3 regions of the Blautia argi genome follow, and region 1 is predicted to be linked to each of the others. Evidence: a T-box and tRNA genes for the amino acid it is inferred to sense, from the RefSeq annotation. Region 1 holds a T-box; the other regions hold tRNA genes.

Region 1 (10,746 bases):
ATTTTGACTGATGCAGGGATTGCTTTGCTTGGAATTGTTGCAGTGGTGCTGGTGGGGAACAAAATTATGGATCTGGGCGACCTTGTAAGCAGACACTTTTCTCTGTTTTTATCCATTACGGTTTATTTATTGATTGGACCGCTTTTTGCGCTTCCGAGAACAGGAAGCGTATCTTATGAGTTGGCGGTTCGCCCCTATGTGCCTCAGCAGTATGTATGGCTGGTTTCTCTTGGGGTAACGGCAGTATTCTTTTCCCTGACTTACTATTTCAGCGGGAATCCGGGTAAAATCGTAGACATTATCGGGAAATATATGACACCGATTTTGATTATCAGTATCACTCTGATTTTTCTGGTCTGTCTTTTTTCTGACAAATCAGGAAATACCTTGCAATATGGAGCAGCAAAGGAAGCTGTAGGAGAATACAGAAACATCGCCTTTTTTAAAGGAATGATTGAAGGCTATAATGCGCTGGACGGACCGGCAGGACCTGTGTTTGCGATTATTATTATCAATGCAGTCACTGGATTTCAGGTGAAGGAACGGAAAAATGTTGTAAAATATACCATTGTTTCCGGAATCGGAGCAGTTCTGATTTTAAGTGTGGTTTATTATATGCTGACGTATATCGGTGCTACAACACATACATCATTTGAAAATGGAGGCATTCTGTTAAGCGCAGTGGCAGGAGATCTTCTGGGACCTGTGGGTGGAATTGTGCTGGGTGCATCTGTGTTTTTGGCATGCATGACTACCTCCATTGGATTGACTACTTCTTTTGCAGATTATTTCCATGAACTGATACCTTCTGTATCCTATCGAAAAATAACAGCTGTGGTGTGTTTGTTCAGCTTTGCAGTAAGCAATGTAGGACTTTCTTACCTTATTGCTGTTTCCCAGCCGATATTAATGATGATTTATCCGGTTTTAATCGTACTGATTGTTCTTTCCTTTGGACAGAAGTGGATTGGAGATAAAAAAATGGTTTATATTCTCAGTATGGCCGCAGCATTTGCAGTGGCATTTTTAAATGCCATGGACAGTATTGGCATTACCTTCGGGGTTCTGACGGACTGGGGGCGTAAACTGCCTTTCTATCATCTGCATCTGGGGTGGATTGTTCCTGCGGTGTGTGGGGCAGTACTGGGAGCGGTTGTAAAAAAGAAAACCTGAGAAAGAATAGGAGCGTCTGTAGAATAGCAGGCGCTTTTTATAAAATCTTTATAGGAACTTGAACAAGGGTTGTTGAAAGTGTCAGACAGGCATGATACAATGGGGAACAAAGCAGAAAATCTGCTTGGAAAGGTTGGTAAAACTATGAAGAAGAAAATAGCAGCAGGTTTGACGTTGCTGGTGTTGGCGTTTTTGTATTATTATGTGACACTGCCGGCAATCAACATTCACGAAAGCGGTTTCTGGTTCTTTCTGGGAGCTTTAGTTGCAGCCATAATGATTCTCTACGCAATCAGGAAGAGAATTTCCAGTGTACAGGAGCTTCGGTCAAACAAGGTACTGAAGTTCGGAGTTTTTGTGATTCTGGCAATCGTTGTCGTATATGCAGCAGGTTCTCTTTTATCCTCTCCTATTGTGAATGCCAGGAAATATCAGAAGCTGGTGACACCGGAAGAGCGGGATTTTACAGAGGATATCAAGGAGATCAGCTATGACCAGATTCCTCTTCTGGATAAAGAATCAGCAGAGCTTTTAGGCAACAGAAAAAATGGGAAGCATGGTAGATATGGTATCTCAGTTTGAGGTAAGCAGCCTGTATTCCCAGATTAATTATCAGGAGCAGCCTTACCGTGTTTCCCCTTTGGTTTATGCCAGTGGCATTAAATGGCTGACGAATCAGAAGGAAGGAATTCCTGCCTATATCCGTATTGATATGGCGACGCAGAATACAGAACTTGTAAAGCTGGATACACCAATAAAATATTCAGAGTCTGAGTATTTTAACCGGAATATTTACCGTCATCTGCGGTTTAAGTATCCTACCTATATGTTTGACCAGTTAAGCTTTGAAATTGATGATAACGGAACTCCTTACTGGATTTGTCCGGTGAAGAAATTTAATATTGGGCTTTTCGGAGGTCAGACCATTGGAAAAGTGGTATTGTGCAATGCTCAGACAGGAGAAACTACAGAATATAAAATTGAGGATTGTCCGAAATGGGTGGACAGGGCTTATCCTTCAGACCTTCTCTTAGAGCTGTATAATTATCATGGTATGCTGAAAAACGGATTTTTGAACAGTGTTTTGGGACAGAAAGGCTGTCTGAAAACAACAGATGGTTTCAATTACCTGACACTGGACGATGATGTCTGGGTATACACCGGTGTTACCTCTGTCAGTGGTGACAAATCAAATGTAGGATTTGTATTGATGAATCAGAGAACCATGGAAACCAGATATTATGTATGTGACGGTGCACAGGAGCGTTCAGCCATGGATTCTGCAGAAGGGCAGGTACAGAACTTAAAATATACGGCAGCTTTCCCGCTGCTTTTGAATATTTCCGATCAGCCGACGTATTTTATGGCATTAAAGGACGGTGCAGGACTGGTTAAGAAATATGCTATGGTAAATGTGCAGAAATACCAGACAGTTGCCATTGGAGATACTGTGGAAGAATGTGAGAAAAATTATGAAAAGCTGCTGGCTGAAGGTGGAGGCAAAAAGCCTGATGGTAAAGAAGGTGATTATCGTATTACCGGTAAAATTGAGAAAATTGCTCAGGCAGTCATTGAAGGAAACTCTCATTTTTACATTACCTTTGAGGGAACGGATCTGATACTCACCACACCGGAGGAAAATGCCGAAGAGCTGGAGATGCCTTTGATTTTTGATGTTCCGGTTACAGAATTTCCGGAGATTATTACCTATAATCCGGGAGATGGATTAAGCTTGAATTTCCTGCCGGGAGATAAAATCTGTTCTGTACTTTCTTTGGGAAATGACCAGAAGGAGCAGACAGAAAAAACCCAGACAGGGGTTGACAAAGAGGTAATCACTGAGTAAAATGTGTAGTAGCTTTATAAGGAAAAGCGTTGAAGAGGAGTATTAAGAAACACCGCATAGAAGCGTTTAAAACGAAAAGCAAGAGAGCTGCCGGGTGGTGCAAGGCAGGTATGCAGGATTCCCAACTCGCCTCAGAGTTCCCGGATTGAACAGACTGAAGCCAGTGAAAAGTAGATACGGGCGGGATTTCCCGTTACAGAAAAAAAGAGTGCGCGGACAGAATGAATCCGCGAATTAGAGTGGTACCACGGAAAAGAAACCCTTTCGCCTCTAGCATTAGGAGGCGGAGGGGTATTTTTATTTCAAAGGAGGAAAAAAACATGGCAGTACCTTATAATTATAAGGCAATTGAACAGAAATGGCGCAAAAACTGGGAGGAACACCCGGTAAACGTAGATGACGGAAAAAAACCGAAATACTATTGTCTGGATATGTTTCCGTATCCTTCAGGAAATGGCCTTCATGTAGGACACTGGAGAGGATATGTTATCTCTGATGTCTGGAGCCGTTTTAAAATGATGCAGGGATATTACCTGATTCACCCAATGGGCTGGGACGCTTTCGGTCTTCCGGCAGAAAACTATGCTATTAAAATGGGTGTTCACCCGGCAAAATCCACAGCAGACAACATTGCCAATATTAAAAGACAGATTAATGACATTGCAGCTATTTATGACTGGGACAGAGAGGTAAATACCACTGACCCTGCCTTTTATAAATGGACACAGTGGATTTTTGTGAAGATGTTTAAAGAAGGTTTAGCTTATGAAAAGGAATTCCCGATTAACTGGTGTCCTTCCTGTAAAACAGGTCTGGCTAATGAAGAGGTTGTAAACGGTAAATGTGAACGCTGCGGTTCTGAGGTTACAAAGAAAAATCTTCGTCAGTGGATGCTGAGAATTACCAAATATGCAGACCGTCTTTTAGATGACCTGGATAAACTGGACTGGCCGGAAAAAGTAAAGAAAATGCAGGCAGAATGGATTGGAAAGTCCTATGGTGCAGAGGTAGATTTCCCGGTTGAAGGAAGAGAAGAAAAGATTACAGTTTATACCACAAGGCCGGATACCCTTCATGGAGCAACTTTTATGGTACTGGCGCCGGAGCATGCTATGGCAAAAGAGCTGGCTACTGATGAAACAAGAGAAGCTGTGGAAAAATATATTTACGATGCTTCTATGAAATCCAATGTAGATCGTCTGCAGGATAAGGAAAAAACAGGTGTATTTACAGGAAGCTATGCAGTAAATCCATTAAACGGTAAAAAGATGCCTATCTGGCTGTCTGACTATGTATTGGCAGATTACGGTACAGGTGCGATTATGTGTGTACCTGCTCATGATGACCGTGATTTTGAGTTTGCTACAAAATTCAATATTCCGATTATTCAGGTTATTGCCAAAGACGGAAAAGAAATTGAAAATATGACAGAAGCTTATACAGAAGCTTCCGGTACCATGATTAACTCCGGTGACTGGAATGGTATGGAATCTGCAGTACTGAAAAAGGAAGCGCCTATTATGATTGAAAAAATGGGAATCGGACGCAAGACAGTAAATTACAAGTTGCGTGATTGGGTATTCTCCCGTCAGCGTTATTGGGGTGAACCAATTCCGATTATTCACTGTCCGAACTGCGGTAACGTACCGGTGCCGGAAGATCAGCTTCCGTTGACTTTGCCGGAGGTAGAATCCTACGAACCTACAGGCACAGGAGAGTCCCCGCTTGCAGGTATTGATGAATGGGTGAATACAACCTGTCCTTGCTGCGGCGCGCCGGCCAAAAGAGAAACAAACACCATGCCGCAGTGGGCTGGTTCTTCCTGGTATTTCCTGCGTTATGTAGACAGCAAAAATGACAAGGCTCTGGTATCTAAAGAAAAAGCAAACAAATATCTGCCGGTAGATATGTACATCGGCGGTGTAGAACATGCGGTACTGCATCTTCTGTATTCCCGTTTCTATACAAAATTCCTGCATGATATCGGGGTTGTGGATTTTGATGAACCGTTTACCAAGTTATTTAACCAGGGTATGATTACTGGAAAGAACGGTATTAAAATGAGTAAATCCAAAGGAAACGTGGTATCTCCTGACGATTTGGTAAGAGATTACGGCTGTGATTCCTTAAGACTTTACGAACTCTTTGTAGGTCCGCCGGAATTAGATGCAGAATGGGACGACAGAGGTATTGATGGTGTTTACCGTTTCTTAAATCGTTTCTGGAAGTTGGCTATGGACAGCAAGGAAGCAAATGTGGAAGCAACAAAGGAAATGGTGAAACTTCGTCACAAGCTGGTGTTTGATATTACACAGCGTCTGGAAAGCTTTAGCTTAAATACGGTTATTTCCGGATTTATGGAGTACAATAACAAATTTATTGAAATGGCTAAGAAAACAGGCGGTATTGATAAAGAAACCATCGAAACCTTTACACAGCTTCTGGCACCGTTTGCCCCTCATATTTCAGAAGAACTGTGGCAGGAATACGGACATGAAGATTCTGTTTTCCATACACAGTGGCCAAAGGCAGATGCAGAAGCTATGAAAGACGATGAAATCGAGGTTCCTGTACAGATTAACGGTAAGACAAAAGCTGTTGTATGCATCAGCGCAGATGCTACAAAGGAAGAGGCGATTGCAGCAGGTAAGGAAGCTATTGCAGATAAGCTGACTGGAACTATCGTGAAGGAAATTTATGTTCCTAAGAAAATAATTAATATTGTGCAGAAATAAGCAGTGCAGATAAGAAAAAAGATGGACTTCTCCTATTTATAGGAATAAGGACATCTTTTTTCTTATCTATAGGGCGTATGCCTGTCAGATGAGGTGGATCGAAACAGAATCCGACTTGAGCAGCATTTGCTATAAAGTGCTTGGAAATATTGAAAAGTTCGCTTAAAATCAAAATTTACGGACAATTTTCTTAAAAGAAAAGGTACTGTAGAATAACGCAAAATATCGTAACAGGTTTTTAAAATTGAGGTTTGGAGTTTTTTCTGTTATAATAAAATTATATATTGCGTGTTTTGAAAGGCTTAAGTATAATGAATTTGAGGTGAACACAATGCTTTTATTTTCAACGATTGAAGATGTCCATATAACTTGACAGGAGCTATCTGGAAGAGGTATTGAAGGTGGAGCATAAACAGGAATGAATATTGCACTTGAAATAATAAAGAATATGTTTTAGGAATAAAAGCTTTATTTTACCCAATTTTCCGAGGATTTGGACATAAATCCAGGCCTCGGATTTTTTGCGTTTTGTGGATATAAGCTTGAATAAATCTGCAGAAATAAAGGAGAGTTGTATGAACAATACACAATATAAAGAGTTATGGTCTTCCTTAAGTAAAAGAAGCAGGCGCATTGAAACAAAAATGGATGCTTTGACACGAAAGAGAACGGGAAGCTATTATACGGATTTGGAGCTTACAGATGCGATGATGAGGGAACTGGTTGAACATCTCAAGGATAAAAATCCGACAAAAAAACTATATGACTATCGTTTTTTAGAACCATGTGTTGGTGCGGGAAATTTTGTCTTTTCATACATCAAAGCTGTTAAAGCTACTGGAATTAATAAAGAGAATGCCAAAATTATGTTGGATAATCTTTATGTTGCAGATGTAAATACAGATGCTCTTAATGGATATAAAGAATCTTTGAGGGAAATATCCAGGGTATTTTGGAATATTCAGTTGTCAGAAGAATACTTTGAACAACACATAGGAAACGGTTTGTTAATTGACGTAACAGCAACAGAACCGGTCTATATTGATATAAACAAAATTTTCCCCCCGGAGATTGTAGGAAACGGCTTTGACATTGTTGTTACAAATCCACCTTTTAAAAATCTAAAAGCTGAGCGTGGACATTACGGAAATAAAGAGGAGTATTATAGGGACAAAGACAAGTATTCCGCAATTTCAAAAATAGTAAAGAAACGTTTCAGATATTCCACAGAAGGGATTTTGAATTTATATAAATTATTTGCGGAAGAAATTATTGACCAATATGCAAATGAAACCGCATTTGTCAGTCTGTTGATTCCCTCTTCCATAATGTCTGATAAGATGTGTACAAAGTTAAGAACACATATACTCAAAGATAACAAATTAATTTCTGTAAAGGTGATTGGAGAAGGCAGCGGATACATAGATGCCCAGCAGGCTTTAAGTTCCATTTTTTTACAAAAGGGCAGTAAAACAGATAAGGTAACGATTGTTAAAGATTATTGTAAGAACCCAGGAGATATTGCAGAAGTTACAATAAACGATATTTTGAACGAAAATACTGGAAATGCGATTGTTGCGGTTTTTTCAAAAGAATATCAGATTTTGCGGAAGCTAAGGCAGTTTCCGGTTGTTAAGGAGCTTTCTTTTATAACTAACTTAAGAGGAGAATTGGATTTAACTGCAAACAAGCATAATATTGTTCATATGAATACAGGCTATCCGCTGATAAGAGGCAGGAATATTGGTTATTACAATTTACTGGCTGCATCAGAAAACGAATTTGTGGCAGTTGAATTTGTCAATACAACAAAAAAGAAATGCTATATTGAACAGGAGAGAATTATATGCCAGCAAATCGCGAATATGAATAAGGAGAGGCGTGTGACTTTTGCATTGGCTCCCCAAAATTGTGTATTAGGAAATTCGTGTAATTTTATATCTGTAGGAGAAAACCCATATGGAATAGATATATATACGCTGTTAGGCTTATTCAATACCAAAATAATAAACTGGTTATTCAAATTGACAAGCAGCAATAATCATGTCAACAATTACGAGATTGACTGCTTTCCGATTCCTGTAGAAGCACCGGAATTAAAAGAGATTTCTATGCTTACAAGGATATTTCTGAATGAACAGAATGATTTAGTTCTTGAGGAAATAGAAGAATTGGCATATAAAGCGTATGGTATTTTAGCATATAGAGGAGAAGAGAAATGAACAGGAATAAATATGTTAGAGATTATACAGATGCGATAAAGAATCTTCTTCCTCAAATGACAGAGGATGAAGGGAATGGTATCCTTAGTGGAAAGCTGAAAATAGACAGTTTTCTTGAGGAACTTGGCAAATTTGATAAGAATGTTTCCAAAGGAATAACCGCAAAATATATGGCACTTTTTCAGGGGCTTTTGTTGAACCATACCACTTTTAAACTGAGTGATTTGGATTTGGAAATGATAAAGTCTGTACCGCCTGGAGGAAACTGGAAGAATATTCCAGTGGAAACAGTAGAGAAATCCAAGAGGCTGAAACGGATAACGCAAACAGGCGGTCGAACAACCCTATATGGTCGGATTGACTACAATAAACCAAGCTATACGATTACTACTTACTTTAACAGACCGGGAAATGGAACATATGTACATCCGGTTCACGAAAGAGTATTAACAGTAAGAGAGGCTGCAAGATTTCAGACCTTTAGGGATGAGTATTATTTTTTTGGTAATAAAACGCAACTTTTAAAGCAGGTGGGAAATGCAGTGCCGACGTTACTGGCATACCAAATCGCGCGTGAGATAAAAAAGAAAACAGGATGTTCTAAATCTATTGATTTGTTCTGTGGTGCAGGTGGTATGACAGCAGGGTTTAAGGCGGCAGGCATTTATTCATTGTTGAGTAATGACATTGAAGAGAGTGCCTGTGTTACTTTAAAGATAAATAATCCTGAAATTAAAGTCTTATGCGGGGACATCACGAAAGAAGAAACAAAAGCTGCTATTGAGAAGGCTGCGTTGGAGGGGGAAGCAGATATCATATGCGGAGGTCCGCCTTGTCAGGGATTTTCAATGGCAGGTTTTAGAGCAGCGGATGACCCCAGAAATCAACTGTTCCGGGAATTTGTTGATATAGTCAAGAGGGTAAATCCCAAAGTGATTGTATTTGAAAATGTGGAAGGGCTGTTGAGTTATCAAGGAGGAAAAACATACTGTGAGGTACACACACTTTTTGCAAAACTCGGATATCTTACAGAAGGCAGAACTTTAATGGCAAGTGATTTTGCTGTTCCTCAAAAAAGAAAAAGAGTTATTCTTATATGTACCCGAAAGGATATCGCGATTTCTCCAGGAGAATTATTTCCAAGTCCAATCACTGTCGAGGAAGCATGTCAGGTTACTGTACGAGAAACGATTGCAGATTTGGAAACAGTTCCCTGTGATGATACTGCAAGATATGCAGACTGTGATGAATCGGAGATACTTAAGTTTTTTAAGGGAGAGATAACATATGAAGAATATATAAATCTGAAAACGCCAGATGATTTCGAAAAAGAGAAAACAGAAGAGGCATATAAGCAGTTAAGTTTCATAGACTTGCTGTAAGGGAGAGGAGGATTACCAGCAGTGTGGTACTCATCCTCCTTATACTTTACAGAGAACAGATGATTCTTTTTTCAATTGCTTCAATAAGGTTAATTATAAGCTGCTTGTTCTTTACCAAAGAAACATCAGCTTCGATGCTGGAACAGATAGATTCAAGAACTGCAAGTTCAGTTGAAGTGAGATTATGTTTATTGTTACGGTTCTCTTTTTTATTATAATCGTAGATTGCCTGAATCGCAATCCTTTGGTATCTGTCAGTTTCGTATTGATTGCGTTCGGTATAGTGTCTATCTGTTTTGTCAATAATTTCCCCTCTGTCATTAAAGGTATAGGAATACTTGAAAGTATAAAAATTTGGTTCTAAAAATGCAGAAACAAGAAAAGTTTCCCCTTTGTTAGGACAATTTTCAAGTATAGTTCGTAAAATGAACATAAAATTTGCCATGTTTTGCTTTAATGCATCGCGGTAAACAGTAGGCACTTTGTCAGGATTAGCAGAATAATTTGCTTTTATAAATTCCCAGATTAACCTTGATTGCCATGACATGGGATATATGCCGGTTCTTTGTTCTGTTTCGATAATGCTTTCAATATCTATGATTTGTAAGCGGTCACGTTTTGAAGAATTATCTCCCGTAGACATAGGCTGCAGGTAGCGTGGGTCGTGGACAAAGCCCAAAGAAATTGGGCCAATATGGTCAGCGGATATACCATTAAAGAAGCTGCTTCCCATGAACTGATTTGCTGCATGAATGTTTCCGTCGCTCCAATATTCATACGCACGTCTGTCCTTGGTATAAGATTTAAGGTTTTCCTTTGAACGACCTTTATCCTGAACAGATCTACAACAGCGATTATATGTATGGAACCCGTCATAACGATCAGGAAAGTTCGACATAGCTCCTGGCCCCAGGTATTTTTTATCACCCTTACGGCAGGCATGCTCTAATGCAGCTATAATTTCATGCTTTTCGGAATTTTGTGCATCTAAATTCAGCTTTCCTTTATTAATCAGAAAAGCTGCAATATCATTTTTGCGAATACCCTGGTTGATGAGTTCATCCCAGATATCGCTGATATGGTCACAGTCAGAAAAACTCGTACCAAATTTTTGGTTTAAGGCTTTGAGAAAATTTGCGTTCGGGTAGTGGTAGTAAAGGGACATCTTTTTACCACAAATTTGGCATACCTTCCATTTAGTCGGGTGAATTTTAAGCATTACATCAGCATACATTCCTGGATAGGTTTCCTCTGTTTTTGTGAGGCCTAATTCCTGGGCTTTTTGAATGCACCAGTGAATTCTTTTTTGACCTGTTTCTGATTTTGCAGTTGCTATCCAGGTGTATGAACCATCAGCTTTCTTTTTGATTGGTAATCCTTTGTAATTT
Region 2 (10,746 bases), 1.0 Mb from region 1:
GTCTTGCCCTCACACCTCTGGGCGGTATGAATGCCAACAATGCAGAAGGGGAAAACTGCCGCATTATTACCCGCAGCGGAAAAGTTTACGAGGGTACCTGCCAGCTCTGCAATGCTTCTGTCCATGTAAACGGGAAATACGACGAAACCCAGAGAACCTTTGATACCGTAGAGGTTCTGCCGGACGAAAAGATAAATACCAAAGAGACACCAAAGGCGCTGGGTATTATGACCGGGGACATTGTTGCCTTTGACCCGCGTACCACCCATTACACAAAGCGGATATATCAAGAGCCGTTTCCTGGACGACAAATTAAGTGCAGCCATTCTCCTTGGCTATGCCGCTTATTTAAAAGAAGAGCCATATTGTTACAGAACGTAAACTCTATCCAGCATTTTACCGTCTATGAAGAAGTGGGACATGGCGGCGCTGCCTCCATTCCGGAAGGCGTTACTGAGGTACTGTCTGTAGACATGGGCTGCGTAGGAGATGGACTGGAGTGCAAAGAATACCAGGTTTCCATCTGCGCCAAAGACAGCGGCGGTCCCTATACTTATGAAGTTGTAAGCAATCTGATTGAGGCAGCCAAAAAAGCAAACCTGGACTTCGCCGTAGACGTGTATCCTCACTATGGTTCTGATGCCGAAGCTGCTCTCAGAGCCGGCTATGATGTGCGGCACGGACTTATCGGCGTCGGAGTATATGCTTCCCACGGATATGAGCGAAGCCATGTGGACGGCATGAAAAACGCCTTTTTGCTCTTAAAATCTTATTTGGGATAGGCAAGATTTAAAGTTTGTTCAAAAAGTTTCCACTTTTTTTATAAAACAGACATATTTTACTAACATTTTATCTCTATAATAAATCTTGGATAGTTGATAAACCACTCACTATCTCCCCCCTCAAGTTGAAAAAACCCGGTACTTCGGTATCGGGTTTTTTCTATTGCTTTTCCTGTAAGGAATGGATATAATCTTTCTATAACTTTTATTTGAAAGAAAGAGGGACCAGATTATGAACAGAAAAAAAGTAGTGGTTGCCTTAGGCCACAGAGCTCTTGGCACCACCCTTCCGGAACAGAAGGAAGCTGTAAAATCCTCTGCAAAGGTACTCGCAGACCTGGTGGAGGCCGGTGCGGAATATTGTCCATTACACCACAGCCAATGCCCCACCAGATTGGTATGATACATACAGCGATGAACGAATTCGGCCAAAGTGCACCCCGCCTATACTGCAGTGCCTATGTCCGTATGCTCTGCCATGAGTCAGGGCTATATTGGCTATGATATTCAGAACGCCCTGCGTGCAGAACTTTTAAGACGGGGAATCTACAAACCGGTCAGCACCATTCTCACTCAGGTAACCGTAGATCCTTATGACGATGCCTTCCACGAACCTGTGAAAGTTATTGGAAGAACTCTGACAAAAGAAGAGGCGGAAAACGAAGAAAAGAAAGGCAATTATGTCACCCAAAACCAGAAGACGGCTACCGACGGATTGTAGCAGCGCCCCTTCCTGACAAAATCATTGAGATTGATGCCATTAAGGCTTTGTCTGATGCAGGTCAGATTGTTATTGCAGCAGGAGGCGGCGGTATCCCTGTTTTAGAGCAGGAGGAAGAACTGACCGGCGCCAGCGCTGTTATTGAAAAAGACTTAATCAGCGGCAAGCTTGCCTGTCTTCTGGACGCTGACGAGCTTCTGATTCTTACCAGCGTAGAACACGTTTCCGTCAATTATCACTCGGATACACAGAAACCAAAGCTGGAAAAAGTTTCTGTCAGCGAATTAAAGGATTATATGAAAGCAGGGCAGTTTGAAGACAATACCATGCTCCCGAAAATCCAGGCTTCTGTTGCCTTTGTAGAAGAAAAACCGGGACGCAGAGCAGTTATCACTTCTATCGGAAAAGCAAAAGAAGGATATCTGGGAAAAACAGGTACTATTATCACCGCATAAAAAGCATAAAAAACTGGGGCTGCCCATCAGATGAACGGGAAGAATCCTCCAATTTCATCTTCGTGCGACAGCCTCAGTCTTTTTTTGTCTTTTTCCAAACAAACGGTTAATGGTTTTCTGAGGAATTTCAAATACCAGAATAATTCCCAGCACCATGGCAATGGCAATTCCCAGCGTTTCTCTTCCATAGTGCATGCTCAACTCCCGATTGTTCAGAATGCTATAATAAATGGTTCTGTAAATTCCGATTCCCGGCACCTCTGGAAAGATTCCGGCTATGAGAAATAGCGTTACCGGACATTTCTTTATAGTGCTTCCGATTCTGGAAGCCAGGGTAATAAACAGGGTTGCCGCAAAGTTTGCCTCTACAGGTCCCATATGGAAAATATTTATCATTCCCCAACAGATAAACCAGCCTGCACCGCCAATAAAACCACACAGGGGATAATGCTCTCTGGGAACAGAAAACAGGACAGAAAATGCCACGGTTCCAAACCCTGCTGCCAGAAACTGCAAAAGTCCTTCCCATATCATAAGATAATTCCTCCTGTCAGCCTGTAATACAAAATATACATCAGTCCCACGCCTAAGGAAATTCCCAGAGCTACCATTAAAGCGTCCAAAAACCGGACGCCCCCGCCAATGTAATTGCCCTCTGCAAAGTCCCGGACAGCATTTACCAGGGACACACCAGGTACCAGGGGCATCACAGAACCCACCAGAATTTTTCCCGGCGCATTGCCAAGACCCATACGGTAAAAAAGTACGGCAAATAGAGATACGCAAAAGCCGCCAATACAATTTACCACAATTTTAGACGTCTTCTTTTCTCTTCGTTCTATCAGCACCAGAACGGAGTACAAGAGTACGCCTGATAAAAAGGCGGCAAACATATCCGTAAATTCTCCCCTAAAGATAGCAAAACTTCCCAGAGCCCAACCCCTGCTGCCAGAATCCTCATAAAAGACCTCTTTCCCGGCATCTTCTTTATGGTTTCCAGACGTTCCTCCGCTTCCTCCAGCGTATACTTCCCTTCTACAATTTCTCTGGAAAGCTGATTGACCGCAGCCACCCGGTAAAGCTTTGCGCCCTGAATGGGAATGTGCTTTACACTGGCATAAATTTCTCCCTCTTCATTTTCCGCTGTGAGAAAAATCCCCGTACTCATGACAAAGGGGCTGCATTTCTCAATGCCAAAGGCTCTGGAAATCCGCTCAATGGTTTCTTCCACCCGGAAAATCTCCGCGCCTGCGTCCAGAAGAATACGACCTGCCTCCATGGACAGGTCTAATACTTTTTTATCATAACTTTTCATACAGACACCTCTGTTCCCTGTAGCGGGATTCTGCTGTATTTATTTGAAAATCGTAAAATACAGCATAACCACAACACCCAGTACAATACGATACCAGCCAAAAGCACGGAAATCATGCTTTTTGATGTAACCCATAAGGAACTTAATTGCCAGAATAGACACCAAGAATGACACCAGTGTTCCCACTCCTAAAATAATCAGTTCCTGCGCAGAGAACGCCAGACCGAATTTCACAATCTTTAAAAGGCTTGCCCCAAACATGACGGGAATTGCCAGGAAAAAGGTGTATTCCGCCGCCACGGTACGGGAAGCTCCCCAGAAGGATTCCGCCGATAATGGTAGCACCGGAGCGGGAAGTTCCCGGAATCAGCGCCAGCACCTGGAAAATACCGATATACAACGCCATTTTCCAGGAAATATCTGCAATGGAGTGTACTTTTACGGTTCTCTTCTCATTGTAGTCTTCTACTAAAAGGAAGAGCACACCATAGACCATTAACATCACTGCCACAACAAACCAGTTGTTAAATTTTTCTTCAATAAAATCATCAAAGGGCAATCCGATGATAATGGCCGGAAGACAGGATACCAGAATCTTAAACCACATGACCATTTTGTCAATCTTGGTAAAACGGCACACAAAGCCTGCTGCCTTCTCAATTTTTGTTACGTTTTCATGCTTTGGCTTCTTATTCTGGAAAGGCCATATTTTATTCCAATACAACACCACAACTGCCAGAATCGCGCCAAGCTGAATGACTACCATAAACATTTCCCAAAAGGCCTTGCTGACGTCCAGCTTTACAAATTCTTCTACCAGAATCAGGTGTCCGGTACTGCTGATAGGCAGCCATTCCGTGATACCTTCCACAATTCCCAGAAAGATAACCTTTAATAATTCAATAAAATCCATGCCATACTCCTTTAAATCTCGGCAATGTCAATGAGTTCCAGTTTCTCAATGTCTGTGTTTTCCAGACTGGTCACAAGAGCCTCTGCCGTATCCAGAGCTGTCAAAACGTTGACTCCCGTTTCAATGGCATTTCTGCGGATAATAAAACCGTCCTTTGCCTTATCTACACCCTGGGACGGTGTGTCAATAACCAAATCAATCTTATGTCCCAGAATCAAATCCATAAGATTCGGGGACGGCTGCTCAATTTTGTTGGTTCGGATTGCCTTTACGCCATTGTCATTTAACACTCTTGCTGTGCTGCGTGTGGCATAGATTTTATAACCCAGAGCCTCAAAACGTCTGGCAATAGGGATAATATCTCCCTTGTCCTCATCCCTTACTGTAATAATCATGTTTTTATGCTTTGGAAGGTGGATTCCCGCACCTAAGAAAGCCTTATAAAGCGCTTCGTTAAAGCTTTCAGAAATACCCAGACATTCTCCTGTAGACTTCATTTCCGGTCCCAGGCTGATATCTGCGCCGCGGATTTTCTCAAAGGAGAATACCGGCATCTTCACAGCATAGTGCTTTGCCTCCGGCTGTAAGCCCGGTGTATAGCCCAAATCCTTCAGCTTATGTCCCAGAATTACCTGTGCTGCCAGCGGTACAATGGGAATTCCTGTTACCTTGCTGATATAAGGTACTGTACGGCTGGATCTTGGATTTACCTCAATGACATAAACCTCTTCCCCGCACACAATGAACTGAATGTTAATCATACCCAACACATGGAGGGATTTTGCCAGTCTTCTTGTATATTCCTCAATGGTTCTTTTCGCTGTGTCGCTTATGGTGCGGGCAGGATATACGGAAATGCTGTCCCCGGAATGAATCCCTGCGCGCTCAATATGTTCCATAATACCAGGAATCAGAATATCTTCGCCATCGCACACTGCATCAACCTCGATTTCTTTTCCCTGAAGGTATTTATCTACCAGAATCGGGTGTTCCTGTGCAATACGGTTGATAATGCCGATATACTCCTCCACGTCCTTGTCGTGAATGGCAATCTGCATACCCTGTCCGCCCAATACATAGGAAGGACGCACCAATACCGGATAGCCCAGCTCATTTGCGGCTTTTTTAGCTTCCTCGGCTGTATAGACGGTATGCCCCTTTGGTCTTGGAATCTGACACTCTTCCAGAATTGCGTCAAACAGTTCTCTATCCTCTGCCGCATCTACGTTTTCTGCAGAAGTTCCCAGAATCTTCACACCCATTTTAATCAGGGCTTCGGTAAGCTTAATGGCTGTCTGACCGCCAAACTGTACCACTGCGCCGTCCGGTTTTTCAATATTTACTACATTTTCTACATCTTCCGGTGTCAACGGTTCAAAATACAGCTTATCTGCAATATCAAAGTCTGTACTTACAGTTTCCGGATTATTGTTAATAATGATGGTTTCATAGCCTTCCTTTGCAAAGGCCCAGGTGCAGTGTACAGAACAGAAGTCAAACTCAATACCCTGACCAATCCGAATCGGACCAGAACCCAGAATCAGAACCTTTTTCTTGTCTGTCTTTCCGTCTGCCTCATTCTCACCGCCGTATACAGAATAATAATATGGCGTCACTGCCGCAAACTCGGCTGCACAGGTGTCTACCATTTTGTAAACAGCCGTAATGTTCCATTTTTTACGCAACTCCTTAATTTCTTCCTCTGTCTTTTGGGTAAGCTGGGCAATAACATTATCCGGGAATTCCATGCGTTTTGCTTCTCTTAACAAATCCTCACTTAATTCCTGTTTCTTTAATCCCTGTTCCATCTCCACCAAAATAGCAATCTTATCAATAAACCAAATATCAATTTTTGTTACTGCATGGATATCTTTATAGGAAATACCTCTGCGGATTGCCTCTGCAATTCTCCAGATACGCATATCATCTACAATATGAAGCTGTTCTCTTAATTCCTCTTCTGTAAGGTCTGTAAAATCATAGGACATCAGACTGTCCACATGCTGCTCCAAGGAGCGGATTGCCTTCATCAGGGCGCCTTCAAAGTTATTACAAATGCTCATAACTTCTCCGGTTGCCTTCATCTGAGTAGTCAGTGTCCTCTTTGCACTGATAAATTTATCAAAAGGCAGTCTTGGAATTTTTACTACACAGTAGTCCAGCATGGGTTCAAAGCTGGCGTAAGTCTTGCCTGTCACTGCGTTCTTGATTTCGTCCAGCGTGTAGCCAAGGGCAATCTTTGCCGCAACCTTTGCAATGGGATATCCGGTTGCCTTAGACGCCAGGGCAGAAGAACGTGATACACGGGGATTTACTTCGATTACACAGTACTCAAAACTATCCGGATTTAAAGCATACTGTACATTACAGCCTCCGGTAATGCCAAGCTCTGTAATAATATTCAGAGCAGAAGTTCTCAGCATCTGATATTCTTTATCTCCCAGGGTCTGAGAAGGCGCCACTACAATACTATCTCCTGTATGCACACCAACCGGATCCAGGTTTTCCATATTACATACGGTAATGCAGTTTCCTGCTCCGTCACGCATCACTTCATATTCAATTTCCTTCCAGCCTGCAATACAGCGCTCTACCAGAACTTCACCCACGCGGGAAAGTCTGAGTCCGTTTTCCAGGATTTCCACCAGTTCTTCCTCATTGTTGGCAATACCACCGCCGCTGCCACCAAGGGTATAGGCAGGACGCAGTACCACCGGATAACCGATTTTATTGCTGAAGGCAATACCGTCCTCTACATTTCTTACCACTAAGGAAGCAGCAATAGGCTCGCCGATTTTCTCCATGGTATCTTTAAATTCCTGACGGTCTTCTGCCTTTTTAATGGTTTCTGAGGTAGTTCCAATCAGGCGCACATTGTGTTCCTTTAAAAAGCCCCGCTCTTCCAGTTCCATAGCCAGATTCAGTCCGGCCTGACCGCCCAGAGTGGGCAGCACACTGTCTGGTTTTTCTTTTAAAATCAACTGTTCTACGACTTCCACTGTCAGAGGCTCAATATATACCTTATCCGCAATATCCTTGTCTGTCATAATAGTTGCCGGATTGGAGTTTAAGAGTACAACCTCAATGCCTTCCTCTTTCAGAGAACGGCAGGCCTGTGTTCCTGCATAGTCAAATTCTGCTGCCTGTCCAATAACAATAGGACCTGAACCTAACATCAATACTTTTTTGATTTCCGGGTTTCTTGGCATTATTGATTCACCTCCATCATTTCTAAGAATCTGTCAAACAAATATCCGGAATCCTGGGGTCCCGGGCATGCTTCCGGGTGGAACTGCACCGTAAAGATATTCTTTCCTGTATATTTCAGTCCTTCGTTTGTCTTATCATTTACATTTTCAAAAGCCGGTACCGCAACTTCCGGATTTAAGGTTTCTGTATCTACCACATAGCCATGGTTCTGAGAGGAAATGTAAACTCTTCCGGTTTCCAGATCCTTTACCGGATGATTGCCGCCTCTGTGTCCGTATTTCATTTTCTTTGTATCTGCTCCGGTTGCCAGCGCCATAAGCTGATGTCCCAGACAGATTGCAAAAATCGGAATCTCTGATTCATACAGCTTTCTCACTTCTTTTATAATAGCAGTACATTCTTTGGGATCTCCGGGACCGTTGGACAACATAATACCGTCCGGGTCAGACGCCAGAATGGTTTCTGCAGAAGTAGCTGCCGGATATACTGTCACCTCACAGCCTCTCCTGTTTAAGGACTGTGCAATATTGTCCTTTGCACCAAAGTCCAAAAGCGCTACCCTTTTTCCGTTTCCCTCTAATACATGTGTTTCTGTGCAGGTTACCTTTTCCACTACCTTTCCGGTTGTGTATGCCTTCAGACGCGGAAGGATTTCTTCTAAATTATAGGCTGCATTTGTGGTAATCATACCATTCATGGTTCCCTTTTCTCTCAGGATCCGGGTAAGCGCTCTGGTATCCACGCCTGCGATTCCCGGTATATCATATTTTTTTAAGAAGTTCTGAATGGTATCTTCACTTCTGAAATTGCTTGGAATACGAGATAATTCCCTTACAATGTAGCCGTCCGGCCACGGTTTTAAAGACTCCTGGTCTTCATGGCAGATGCCATAATTTCCGATTAAAGGATAAGTCATGCAGACAGCCTGTCCGGCATAAGAAGGGTCTGTAAGTACCTCAAGGTATCCTGTCATAGAGGTATTAAAGACAATCTCACTAATGATTTCCTTTGTAGATCCAATGCTGGTTCCTTCAAAGACGGTACCGTCTTCCAGTATCAAAAATGCTTTCATTTTTTCACCTGTTTTCCTTTCTGATAGCATAAAGCCTTAAAATTCCCCAAATTGTAAAAAGTGTATCACAACACCTCATAATTTTCAACCTTTTCTTGTTTCAAAAGACCTTGAAAAATTTTTTTAATTTTTTTTAAATTTAGTGTTGACATTTCAAAATTATTCGTGTATTATATGTCTTGTGCTTGAGAGAGCACAGAACAACATAAGGAATGCAGGAGTGGCGGAATTGGCAGACGCGCAGGCTTCAGGTGCCTGTGGTAGCAATATCGTGTGGGTTCAAGTCCCATCTCCTGCATCTTTTGCATCTTTTTCATTTTTAACAGTAGGATATGTCCTGCTGCTTTTTTTGTTTTTCATACAGTTTTTCTTTTGCTGCGCTTACTCACAAAATATATATTTTTAAAAAGGGATTGTTTCATGAAGTACCTTTTTCTTTTCACTTCATAGAACAATCCCCCGTCTGTTCAGTTTCTTTATTTCATTTCTATCTGCGCTGGTTCCTGCCCTCTCAATAAGATTCTTGGACCGCCTGTATGGGTAATGTAATCCTTTGTAATGATTACTTCCCCAATATTATCATCTTTTGGAATCTCGTACATAATATCCAGCATATATTCTTCCAGAATTGCCCGCAACGCTCTGGCTCCTGTATGCTTTTCCATAGCCATATCTGCAATCGCCTCTAAAGCTCCGTCTTCAAACTCCAATTTGACCTCGTCAAGAGCCAAAAGTTTCTGATACTGCTTAAGAATCGCATTCTTTGGCTCTTTCAGAATCTCTACCAGCATATCTCTGTCCAGTCCGCTTAAGGTAAAGATAATGGGCATACGGCCTAAAAACTCCGGTATCATACCGAATTTTTTCAAATCATCTACTGTTACCTTTTCTAAAAGCTTATTGTCATGGTCATACTTATCCTTTAAGTCTGCCTGGAAACCAATGGAAGCTGTCTTATTCAGACGTTCCTTGATAATTTCCTCCAAATCCGGAAATGCACCGCCACAGATAAACAGGATATTTTTTGTATTTACAGTTGCCAGCGGCACCATGGCATTTTTACTGTTGGCTCCTACCGGAACCTCTACCTCACTGCCTTCCAAAAGCTTCAGCATACCCTGCTGTACAGCTTCTCCGCTGACATCTCTCTGGTTGGTATTTTTCTTTTTGGCAATCTTGTCAATCTCATCAATAAAAATGATACCGTGCTCTGCTCTCTCTACATCATTATCTGCTGCTGCCAGAAGCTTGCTGACTACGCTCTCAATATCGTCGCCAATATAGCCTGCTTCTGTAAGAGAAGTGGCGTCTGTAATAGCAAGAGGAACGTCCAGAAGTCTTGCCAGCGTCTTTACCATATAGGTTTTGCCGCTTCCGGTAGGTCCAATCATCAGCATATTGGATTTTTCAATTTCTACCTCATCTGAAATGTCTGCAAATATACGCTTATAGTGATTATAAACACCTACAGACATCACTTTTTTTGCATACTCCTGTCCGATAACATACTCATCAAGGCTTGCCTTAATCTTATGGGGGGCAGGAATACTTTTAATATCAAATACCTTAGGAGCGGTCTTTGCCTTTGGCTGCTCCTGTTTTTTCTTTACCTTCTGTCTTTGAGGAATCTGATTCTGCAGAGAGCTTAAATCAATCATGCTGATATTTGGCATATTCTTCATCAGTTCATCATAATTGATATTCGTATTGTTCATGGTATCAAAGCTTCTTTGCATACAATCTGTACAGATATGGATATCATTTGGCAGGTCAATCATTTTCCCTGCTTTGCTCTCCGGTCTTCTGCACATAAAACATATTTTTTCGTATTCATCTTTATGCTCCTTTTCACCGGGAGTATCAGACGTATTGGTTGTATCTAAAAATTCTTTATCATCCGACATATGAGTTACCGCCTTTTCCGTGTTTCCACTATAATAACATTTACTTGTGGGTATCTTATCACAAATCAAGAGCAGTCACAAGTAAACTTTTTATAAACGGTTGTTCAGATTTTCTCGCAAACGATTCACCAGTTTCTTTTACCCGCTTATACTGTCTGAACTTGACAAAATCGGGGCTGCCTCATGGGGGCTGCCCCGATTCATTCCTTATATCTTTTTAACGGTTGCCTGTCCGTCTGTTGTTTTCATTCATCTGAGCGTCTTTTTTGGCTCCCAGCTTTACTGTAATAGTCTTTTCTTTGTATTCTCCACCGTCTGCTCTTGAAATTTCAAATTCAATTTCTTCTCCGGCTTCATAATATTCCAACTGTCCT
Region 3 (10,746 bases), 570 kb from region 1:
ATTATACAACAGGACTGGTAAAATTGCAAAGGTTTTCTTTGAATTTTAAACGGGAATACGTCAATACGTTAAAAAATTAAAAAAGACAGAGAATGACTTGAAAAGCAAAGCGCATTTTCGTATAATGAGGTTCGTCAGAAAAAATCAGAAAAACAGAAATCCATTAAGGGAGAATATATATGGAAAAAAAGACCTTTGTGACAAAAGAACAGTTAGAAGAAATTGTAAAGGAATATCCCACACCTTTTCATTTGTATGATGAAAAAGGAATCCGGGAAAATGCGCAGGCAATGAAGGAAGCCTTTGCATGGAATAAGGGATTTAAAGAATATTTTGCTGTAAAAGCAACCCCCAATCCGTTTTTGATTCAGATTTTAAGAGAATATGGCTTTGGATGCGACTGCTCTTCGTATACAGAGCTGATGCTGTCAAAGGCCATTGGCTGCGTGGGAGAAGATATTATGTTTTCCTCCAATGATACACCGGCAGAGGAATTTCAGTATGCCAATGAGTTAGGAGCAACCATTAATCTGGACGATATCACTCATATTGAATATCTGGAAAAAGCCATCGGAACGCTGCCTAAGCGTATAAGCTGCCGTTATAATCCAGGCGGTGTGTTTGAGGTGTGCAATGGCATTATGGACAATCCGGGAGATGCCAAATACGGTATGACAGAGCCTCAGATTTTTGAAGCATTTCGTATTTTGAAAAACAAAGGCGTGGAGGAATTTGGAATCCATGCATTTCTGGCCAGCAATACGGTGACAAACGAGTATTATCCCATGCTGGCAAAGCGGCTTTTTGAGCTGGCAGTGTGCCTGGAAAAGGAAACCGGCGCAAAAATCTGTTTCATCAACCTGTCCGGCGGCGTAGGAATTCCATACAGACCGGGAGAAAAGCCCAACGACATTCGTGCCATTGGAGAGGGTGTAAGAAAGGTGTATGAAGAGGTGCTGACGCCTGCAGGTATGAACGATGTGGCAATTTATACAGAGCTTGGAAGATTTATGATGGGACCCTACGGCTGCCTGGTGACAAAGGCCATTCACGAAAAGCATACCCACAAGGAATATATTGGTGTGGACGCCTGTGCGGTAAACCTGATGCGTCCGGCCATGTATGGGGCTTATCATCACATTACGGTTATGGGTAAAGAAAATCAGCCTTGTGATTACAAATATGATGTGACAGGTTCTTTGTGTGAAAATAACGACAAATTTGCTGTGGACAGAATGCTGCCAAAGATTGAGAAAGGCGATTTGCTGGTGATTCACGATACAGGCGCCCATGGCTTTGCTATGGGATACAATTACAACGGAAAGCTGAAATCCGCAGAGCTTTTACTGAAAACAGACGGGAGTATACAGCTGATCCGTAGGGCAGAAACGCCAAAAGATTATTTTGCTACCTTTGACTGCTTTGACTTTTATAAAAATCTGGACTGCAATCAATAAAAAAAACAAAAAAATAGAATAAATTGCATTAAAATTCAAAAAAATGCTTGCAATTTGGAGGGAGTCGTGCTAGAATATCTATTGTTCCGTTAGGAAATGCCGGCGTGTCGGAATGGCAGACGAGGCAGACTCAAAATCTGTTGTGGGCAACCACGTATGGGTTCAAGTCCCATTGCCGGCAGTTTTATGAATGAAGAAAGTATGAAAAGGCTGAAATCCAGTGAAATAAAGGGTTTCAGCCTTTTTGCTGTATGGGAAAGTTCGATTTTCGAGGAATCCTTGAATGAAAATAGTCCGCATAAAAGCGAGCCTGGAAATGAGAGGATACTGGTTAAAAGATACAGGTGTCATTTGTCTTGGGGCGGAATGGTTTTGTGCCTTTTTGAAAAAAGTAAAATTTATTTAACTTTTGCGATAACAAAATTCGTGCTAAAATAAAGTTATGTGAATAGAAAGAAGGGAAAACATGGCAGCAAATAGTAAAGTTGGACTGGTTTTGGAAGGCGGCGGTATGCGAGGTGCATTTACAGCGGGGGTACTGGATTTTTTTCTGGACAGGGAGGTTTCTTTTCATACCTGTATCGGCGTATCCGCAGGCGCCTGCCATGCATGTAGCTTTTTATCAAAGCAAAGACGAAGAGGATTTGAAACAAATACAGACTATCTGGAAGATGAAGCTTACTGCAGTGTAAAAAATCTCATAAAAACAGGAGATTTGTTTGGGGTTGATATGTGTTACAGGAAAATTCCGGAGGAATTAAATCCTTATGATTACCGGGCATTTGACCAAAATCCTACGGAGTTTTATGTAACAGTGACAAACTGTGAAACGGGAGATGCGGAATATAAGAAAATTACAGATATGCACAAGGGGATTCACTATGTCCGGGCGTCCAGTTCCCTGCCTCTTTTGGCGAGAACAGTGTGGATTCAGAACACTCCGTATCTGGACGGGGGAATTGCAGACTCGATTCCTGTAAGGCAGTCCCAAAAGCTGGGAAATGAAAAGCAGGTGGTGGTGCTGACACGGCAGAGAGGATACCGAAAACAACCAAATAGGGCCATGCCAGCCGCTTATTTAAGATACGGAAGAGAATTTCCAAGGCTGGTAGAGCGTATGAAAAACCGGCATCTGGATTATAATGAAACCTTGGATTACTTATATGAAGAAGAGAAAAAGGGAAAGATATTCCTTATTTGTCCGGAAAAACCAGTGGAAATCGGCAGAGTGGAGAAGAATCGGGAAAAGCTGGAAAAGTTGTATGAAGAGGGATATGCTACAGCAGAGAAAAACAGCAGAGCATTACAGGAATTTCTTCTTTCCTAGAAAGGGGAGAGCAGAAAAGCAACAAAGGCGGAAAGGAGCCATCTATGGGAGTGAAAACATTTGCAGCGATTGACGTAGGTTCTTACAATGTATGTATGGATATTTATGAAATTTCTCCGCGGAATGGGATTCGGTGTATAAACGAAGTGAGAAGCCGTCTGGAAATCGGGAGAGAAACCTATGGTGAAGGGAAGATTACCTTTGCTACAGCAAAGGAGCTTTGCCGTGTCCTTCGTGATTTTACAGAGATTATGAAGGAATATCAGGTAGAGGAGTATCGGGCATGTGCCACCAGTACGCTTCAAGAGGCGCAGAATGTATGGCTGGTTATGGAACAGGTGTATCAGAAAACAGGTATCCGGGTAGAGATTTTAAGCAACTCGGAACAGCGCTTTTACGGCTATAAATCCGTAGCTGCAAAGGAAGCTTCTTTTGAAAAAATCATTCAGAAGGGCACGGCAGTTATGGAGGTAGGAGGGGGAAATGTACAAATTTCCCTGTTTGATAAGGATACTCTTGTTACTACTCAGAATTTTAAAATGGGAAGCCTGCGAATCAAGGAGCTTCTGCTTCCTCTGGAAAAGGAAACCGTACATTATGAACGCCTGGTGGAAGAGCTGGTACATAACCAGATTTTGGGTTTTAAAAAGCTGCATGTAAAGGATCGCAAAATAGAGCACATTATTCTTATGGGAAATACCTTTACGGAAAGACTGTTTGAGAAAAAAGAGAGTATGACAGAGAGCAGAACCATCAGCCTTGAAACCTTTATGGAGGAATATAGATGGGTGATGGCGCATTCTGCGGAAGAGGTATCAGTAAAGCTGGGAGTTTCTCTGGAGTATGCAGAGATTATGGTACCTGGCATGATTATTTACCGTGTATTTATTGAGGAGCTGGGCGGACAGACCATGTGGCTTCCGGGAACGCACTTAAACGATGGAGTGGCTTATGATTATGCGGAGCGACGCAAACTGATGAAAAGCAAGCACAATTTTGAAAATGACATTCTGGTTTCAGCGAGAAATATTGCCAAGCGATATATGAGCAGCAAAAATCATACCCAGGCAGTGGCGCAGAATGCACTTGCCATTTTTGACGGCATGAAGAAGCTTCACGGTATGGGGAAAAGAGAGCGGCTGCTCTTACAGATTGCTATCTTGTTGCATGACTGCGGCAATTATATCAGTCTGAGCAATGCTTCAGAATGTGCATATGAAATCATTATGTCCACGGAGATTATCGGACTGTCCCACAAGGAACGAAAGATGATTGCCCATATGGTGAAATTTATTAAAATGCCTTTTCAGTATTATGGAAGCGCAGATTCCAGATCTGAGATAGACCGCAAGGGCTATATGACGGTAGCAAAGCTGACAGCCATTATCCGGGTGGCAAATGTGCTGGATAGAAGCCACAGACAGAAAATTGAGGAAATCCGGGCTGCAGTAAAGGAGCAGGAGTTGGTGCTTACCGTTTCTGCAAAAGAGGATTTGACGCTGGAGAGAGGACTTTTGCCAGAGCAGGCAGATTTCTTTGAAGAGATTTTCAGTATCCGCCCTGTACTGAAGGTAAGAATGAGGAAATAAGGAGGAGTGAGCATATGGAATTTAAGGCATATACAAAGCCGGAATATTACCGCAACAGAGAATTGAGCTGGGTAGGGTTTAATGAAAGAGTGCTGTCTGAGGCAAGGGATAAAAGCCTGCCCTTATTTGAACGCCTGAAGTTTTTGAGCATTACGGCCTCTAATCTGGACGAATTTTTCATGATTCGGGTTGCTTCTTTAAAGGATATGGTTCATGCAAAATATACAAAACCGGATATTGCAGGGCTTTCTCCAAAGGAACAGCTTGAAAGACTGGCGCCTGTATTAAAGGAGTTTATTCATACCCAGTACAGTACCTATAATCGTTCTCTCTTGCCGGGGCTGAAAAAGGCAGGGCTGGTGGTTGTAGAAAAGCATGAAAATTTAAGCAAGGAGCAGAAAAGCTTTGCGGATAAATACTTTGATGAAACCATTTATCCGGTACTGACTCCCATGGCGATGGACAGCGCGAGGCCATTTCCTCTTATCCGCAATAAAACTTTAAATATTGGCGCACTGATTGCAAAGAAAAATAAAAAGGATAAAGAGGAACTGGAATTTGCTACTGTGCAGGTGCCTTCCGTGCTTCCAAGAATCGTGGAGCTTCCTGAAGAGAAGAATGGAAAGCAAACTGTAATTCTTCTGGAGGAAATTATAGAGAGAAACATTGGTAAGCTGTTTTTAAGTAATCAGGTGGTGTGCGCCTGCCCTTACCGTATTATCCGAAATGCGGATTTAACCATTGATGAGGACGAGGCAGCAGACCTTTTAAACGAGATTCAAAAACAGTTGAAAAAAAGGCAGTGGGGCGAGGTTATCAGACTGGATGTCAACGAAAAAATGGATCCCCGCCTGCTTAAAATCTTAAAAACAGAGTTTAAAGTAAAGGAAGAAGACGTATTTGCCGTCAACGGACCTCTGGATCTGACTTTCCTTATGAAGTTGTATGGGTTGGAGGGGTTTGAAACTTGGAAGCTTTCCCAGCATGTACCTGCGCCGGTGCCGCAGATGATGGCAGAGGAGGATATTTTTACCCAGATACGAAAACAGGATATTTTGCTTCATCACCCGTTTATGACTTTTGCTCCTGTGGTGGATTTTGTCCGTCAGGCATCAAAAGACCCGCAGGTGCTTGCCATCAAGCAGACCCTGTACCGCGTCAGTGGCAATTCTCCCATTATTGCAGCTTTGGCGCAGGCAGCGGAAAACGGCAAGCAGGTCACTGTGCTGGTGGAATTAAAGGCGCGTTTTGATGAGGAGAACAATATTGTGTGGGCGAAGAAGCTGGAAAAAGCAGGCTGTCATGTCATTTACGGGCTGCTGGGATTGAAAACCCACAGTAAGATTACTCTGGTTGTGCGAAAGGAAGAGGAGGGAATCCGCAGATACGTGCATCTGGGAACCGGAAATTACAACGATTCTACAGCCAAGCTGTATACAGACTGCGGACTTCTTACCTGCTCGGAAAAAATCGGGGAGGACGCCACAGCGGTGTTTAACATGCTCTCCGGTTATTCTGAGCCGAAAAGCTGGAATAAATTAGCTGTAGCGCCTATCTGGCTTCGGGATCGCTTCCTGCATCTTATTGAAATGGAGCAAAAGGAGGCGCTGGAGGGACGCAGGGCAAGAATTGTGGCAAAAATGAATTCTCTCTGCGACCGGGACATTATTGCAGCCCTCTATGCAGCAAGTGCGGCAGGAGTACAGATTGATTTGATTATCCGCGGCATCTGCTGTCTGAAAACAGGGATTCCGGGTGTCAGTGAGAACATTACCGTGCGGTCTATTGTAGGGAATTATCTGGAACACAGCCGGATTTTCTATTTTTACAGCGGAGGCAGGGAGCAGATTTTCATGGGAAGCGCGGACTGGATGCCGCGAAATCTGGATAAGAGAGTGGAAATCGTGTTTCCGGTAGAGGATAAGGATATTAAAGAAGAAGTAAAGCATATTCTGGAAATTCAGCTTGCAGATAATGTAAAAGCCCATGTTCTGCAACCGGACGGAACCTATGAAAAAATTGACAAGAGAGGAAAACAGTTGATAAATTCACAGGAATACTTCTGTGAAGAAGCTGATGAAAAAGCAAAAATACCGATGCATACAGGAGATGAACGGGTCTTTGTTCCAGCAGAGGCACCGGAAGAAGAATAAATGAGAACAGGAGAAAAGGAGCTGTGTACCAGAGAGTCTTCAGGTACGCAGCTCTTTCAGTACAGAATAAGGAATCTGCAGTTTTCCGGTGCCCGAGCCCAGGTCAATGTGAGGCTTGTTGGAGCCATGGAAATCACTTCCTCCTGAATTTTTCAGTCCGAAATGACTGGCAAGCTTTGTCATGCGAAGCTGGTCAGAAGGGGTATAGGAGGAATACATGGTTTCCACGCCGTCCAGTCCCTCCTTTTTCAGAACATCGAGAAAGCTTTCCAGCCGTTCCTTGGAAAAACGGCACAGAAGCGGGTGGGCAAAAACAGCCTTTCCGCCGCCCTGATGAATCAACTGGATTGCCTGAATGGGCGTAACTTTTTCTCTGGGAACATAGCACTTTGCATGATCGCCCAGATATCGGTCAAAAGCTTCTTTTACAGATCCTACATAGTGGTGGTCCAGCAGGAATCTGGCAAAGTGCGCCCTGGTCCAGACACTGTCCGGAAAACTTTCTTCCATGTCTTTTCTGGTAATGGAAATGTTTTCCTTCTGTAGAAGCGCCAATACCTTATCATTTCGCAGTTCTCTGGAATCCCGAAATCCCTGAAGAGTTTTCTGAAAATCGGGATTTTTCCAGTTGATATCCAGCCCTACAATGTGAACGTCCCGATTGTGCCAGGTTGTAGAAAGCTCAATGCCAGGTACCACTTCAAGCTCTGTGCCTTCTGCTGCCTTTTGGGCAGCTTTGATGCCGTCTGTGGTGTCGTGGTCTGTAAGGGCAAAGGCGGCAAGTTTCTTTTCAAGCGCATAGGCAACCAGCTCCTCAGGGGAAAAGGTGCCGTCTGAAACAGAAGAATGTACATGCAAATCAATCAGCTTTTCCATAAAAACCTCCCGTAGATTTTATTTAAAAAACAAAAAATGGGAAACACTCAACTGAGTATTTCCCAAAAAACAGTTCGTACGGGAATCGAACCCGTGTTTCCGCCGTGAGAGGGCGGCGTCTTAACCGCTTGACCAACGAACCTTACTTGCCTATAATACAGTATATGTATGAGAATGTCAACACTTTTTTGAAAAAAATAAAAAAAATTAAAAAACCAACTTGACATACAGAACAGATGTTCACTATAATAAATAAAAGAACCGGGAAAAAGGGTTTGAAAATACCGGAAAAATGAGATATGATACAGAAGTCTTTACAAAAAGAAAGGTGATGACAATATGGAATGGGAATTTGCAGTTTTGGATATGCTGCAAAATATACAAAATCCGGTGCTTACGAAAATTATGGCATTTACTACCATGCTGGGAGAAGCAGGCTGGTTCTGGATTCTGTTGGGCATGGTGCTTCTTTGCACAAAGAAATTCCGTCCCTGCGGAATTGCGGTATTGCTTGCATTGGTACTGGATTTTATTCTGGCAAATGTAATTTTAAAGCCTCTGGTTGCCCGTCCCAGACCCTGCTGGATAAAGGATACGGTAGAGCTTCTGGTGCGGGTTCCAAAGGATTATTCTTTCCCCTCCGGGCATACCATGGCTTCTTTTGCAGCAGCAGGCGCTCTGCTTCTGACGAACCGGCGGCTTGGAATCTGTAGCTTGATTCTGGCAGTTCTCATGGGAATCTCCAGGTTGTATTTTTACGTACATTTCCCTACAGATGTGCTTGCAGGTATGATATTGGGAATTTTCTGTGGTTTTGCAGGGGTGTATCTGATGAAAAGGATACCGGTTAAGGAGAAATAAAAAAGAAAGGTTAAGGAAAATGGCGAAAAAGAATACTTATGATGCCAGCAGTATTACAGTGCTGGAAGGACTGGAAGCGGTGCGTAAACGCCCTGGTATGTATATCGGAAGTGTGTCCCGCAAGGGTCTGAATCATTTGATTTATGAAATTGTGGATAATGCAGTAGACGAGCATCTGGCCGGCTTTTGCAAAAATATTCGGGTGATTCTGGAGGCGGACGGGTCTGCCACTATAGAGGACGATGGAAGAGGAATCCCGGTGGGTATGCATGAAAAGGGAATGTCAGCCGAGCGTCTGGTTTTTACCACCCTGCATGCAGGCGGAAAGTTTGATGATTCTGTCTATAAAACAAGCGGCGGACTGCATGGAGTTGGTTCTTCAGTAGTAAACGCTCTGTCTGAGTATCTGGATATTAAAATCAGCACCGGAGGGTATGTACATCATGACCACTATGAGCGTGGTGTGCCTACCATTGAGCTGGAGGACGGACTGCTTCCAAAGCTGGGAAGAACAAAGGCTACAGGAACCCTGGTGAATTTTTTGCCTGATGCGGAAATTTTTGAGAAAACCAGATTTTCTTCCACGGAGGTCAAGAGTCGTCTTCATGAAACCTCGTATCTGAATCCGGAGCTTACCATTGTGTTTGAGGATAAGCGGGGAGAAGTCCCTGAAAAAATCGTGTATCATGAGCCAGAGGGGATTGTGGGATTTATTCGGGATTTGAATAAAAAGAGCGAGGTAGTCCATGAGCCTGTTTATTTTAAAGGGGAGTGCGATGGCATTACCGTAGAGGCAGCTTTTCAGTATGTCAATGAATTTCGGGAAAATGTGCTGGGATTTTGTAACAATATTTATAACTCTGAGGGAGGTACCCACCTTACAGGTTTTAAGACCACTTTTACCTCTGTGATGAATACTTATGCCAGAGAATTGGGAATTTTAAAGGAAAAGGATTCCAACTTTACAGGAGCTGATGTGCGTAATGGTATGACTGCGGTGGTATCTATTAAGCACCCTGCGCCCCGATTTGAGGGACAGACTAAGACAAAACTGGATAACCAGGACGCTGCAAAGGCCACAGGAAAGGTAACGGGAGAGGAGATTGTCCTGTATTTTGACAGAAATCTGGACGTTTTAAAGAGTGTGCTTGCCTGTGCTGAGAAATCTGCGAAAATCAGAAAAACAGAGGAAAAAGCAAAGACCAATCTTCTGACAAAGCAGAAATATTCTTTTGATTCCAACGGAAAGCTGTCAAACTGTGAAAAAAGAGATCCTTCTTTATGCGAAATTTTCATTGTAGAGGGAGATTCCGCAGGGGGCAGTGCCAAGACAGCCAGAGATAGGAGCTTTCAGGCAATTTTGCCTATCCGGGGAAAAATTTTAAATGTGGAGAAGGCAACCATTGACAAGGTGCTTGCCAATGCGGAGATTAAAACCATGATTAATGCTTTTGGCTGCGGCTTTTCCGAGGGCTATGGCAATGATTTTGATATTACAAAGTTACGCTATGACAAGATTATTATTATGGCAGATGCAGACGTGGACGGAGCTCATATTTCCACGCTTTTGCTGACCCTGTTTTATCGTTTTATGCCAGAGCTTATTTATGAAGGGCATGTATATATTGCCATGCCACCCCTTTATAAGGCTATGCCTTCAAAGGGCAAGGAAGAATACCTTTATGATGACAAGGCGTTAGAGCATTACAGGAAAAAACATAAAGGTCCCTTTACCCTGCAAAGATACAAGGGTCTGGGAGAAATGGACGCAGAGCAACTCTGGGAAACCACCTTAAATCCGGAAACCCGTATGCTGCGTCTGGTGGAAATCGAAGATGCCAGAATGGCGTCAGAGGTTACAGAGGTGCTTATGGGAACAGAGGTGCCGCCGCGTAAGGCATTTATTTATGAGCATGCCCGTGATGCGGAATTAGATATATAGGAGATACAGTATGGCGAAGAATCAGGATAATATTATCAGAACCGAGTATTCGGAAATTATGCAGAAGTCATATATTGACTATGCAATGAGCGTTATTATAGCCCGTGCCCTGCCGGACGTCAGGGACGGCTTAAAGCCTGTGCAAAGAAGGACGCTGTATGATATGTATGAGCTGGGTATCCGCTATGACCGTCCATACAGAAAATGCGCCCGCATTGTGGGAGATACTATGGGTAAGTATCATCCACATGGGGACAGCTCTATTTATGAAGCTCTGGTGGTTATGGCGCAGGAGTTTAAAAAGGGACAGCCTTTGGTAGACGGTCATGGAAACTTTGGCTCCATTGAAGGCGACGGCGCGGCTGCTATGCGATATACAGAGGCAAGACTGCAGAAAATCACCCAGGAGGTATACCTGGGGGATCTGGATAAGAACGTAGTGGATTTTGTTTCCAACTTTGACGAAACAGAGAAGGAGCCGGAGGTGCTTCCTGTGCGCGTTCCCAATTTGCTGGTAAACGGTGCAGATGGCATTGCGGTA

Evidence for each region. The T-box of region 1 lies ahead of leuS (leucine--tRNA ligase). A T-box ahead of a tRNA ligase gene usually reads a tRNA of that ligase, here a tRNA-Leu.
Region 2: it has a tRNA-Leu gene. The T-box ahead of leuS (leucine--tRNA ligase) is inferred to sense a tRNA for this amino acid. The anticodon was not compared.
Region 3: it has a tRNA-Leu gene. The T-box ahead of leuS (leucine--tRNA ligase) is inferred to sense a tRNA for this amino acid. The anticodon was not compared.

Annotation. Positions count from the first base shown of each region.
Region 1 is NZ_CP030280.1:1,690,752-1,701,497, forward strand. It holds gene brnQ (branched-chain amino acid transport system II carrier protein) at 1-1,173, shown strand, start outside; partial or broken gene DQQ01_RS08275 (CvpA family protein) at 1,318-3,019, shown strand; T-box leader at 3,040-3,294, shown strand; gene leuS (leucine--tRNA ligase) at 3,340-5,754, shown strand; gene DQQ01_RS08285 (Alw26I/Eco31I/Esp3I family type II restriction adenine-specific DNA-methyltransferase) at 6,330-7,976, shown strand; gene dcm (DNA cytosine methyltransferase) at 7,973-9,358, shown strand; gene DQQ01_RS08295 (Alw26I/Eco31I/Esp3I family type II restriction endonuclease) at 9,405-10,746, opposite strand, start outside.
Region 2 is NZ_CP030280.1:2,686,875-2,697,620, forward strand. It holds gene DQQ01_RS13095 (M42 family metallopeptidase) at 1-782, shown strand, start outside; partial or broken gene arcC (carbamate kinase) at 1,015-1,958, shown strand; gene DQQ01_RS13105 (threonine/serine exporter family protein) at 2,013-2,492, opposite strand; partial or broken gene DQQ01_RS18460 (threonine/serine exporter family protein) at 2,489-3,273, opposite strand; partial or broken gene DQQ01_RS18240 (undecaprenyl-diphosphate phosphatase) at 3,313-4,186, opposite strand; gene carB (carbamoyl-phosphate synthase large subunit) at 4,198-7,395, opposite strand; gene DQQ01_RS13125 (carbamoyl phosphate synthase small subunit) at 7,395-8,468, opposite strand; tRNA gene DQQ01_RS13130 (tRNA-Leu) at 8,683-8,766, shown strand; gene clpX (ATP-dependent Clp protease ATP-binding subunit ClpX) at 8,945-10,372, opposite strand; gene DQQ01_RS13140 (S1C family serine protease) at 10,590-10,746, opposite strand, start outside.
Region 3 is NZ_CP030280.1:1,120,851-1,131,596, forward strand. It holds gene DQQ01_RS05505 (diaminopimelate decarboxylase) at 180-1,457, shown strand; tRNA gene DQQ01_RS05510 (tRNA-Leu) at 1,556-1,638, shown strand; gene DQQ01_RS05515 (hypothetical protein) at 1,644-1,895, shown strand; gene DQQ01_RS05520 (patatin-like phospholipase family protein) at 1,924-2,784, shown strand; gene DQQ01_RS05525 (Ppx/GppA phosphatase family protein) at 2,829-4,373, shown strand; gene DQQ01_RS05530 (RNA degradosome polyphosphate kinase) at 4,388-6,526, shown strand; gene DQQ01_RS05535 (PHP domain-containing protein) at 6,566-7,402, opposite strand; tRNA gene DQQ01_RS05540 (tRNA-Glu) at 7,473-7,544, opposite strand; gene DQQ01_RS05545 (phosphatase PAP2 family protein) at 7,742-8,263, shown strand; gene DQQ01_RS05550 (DNA gyrase/topoisomerase IV subunit B) at 8,283-10,205, shown strand; gene DQQ01_RS05555 (DNA gyrase/topoisomerase IV subunit A) at 10,216-10,746, shown strand, end outside.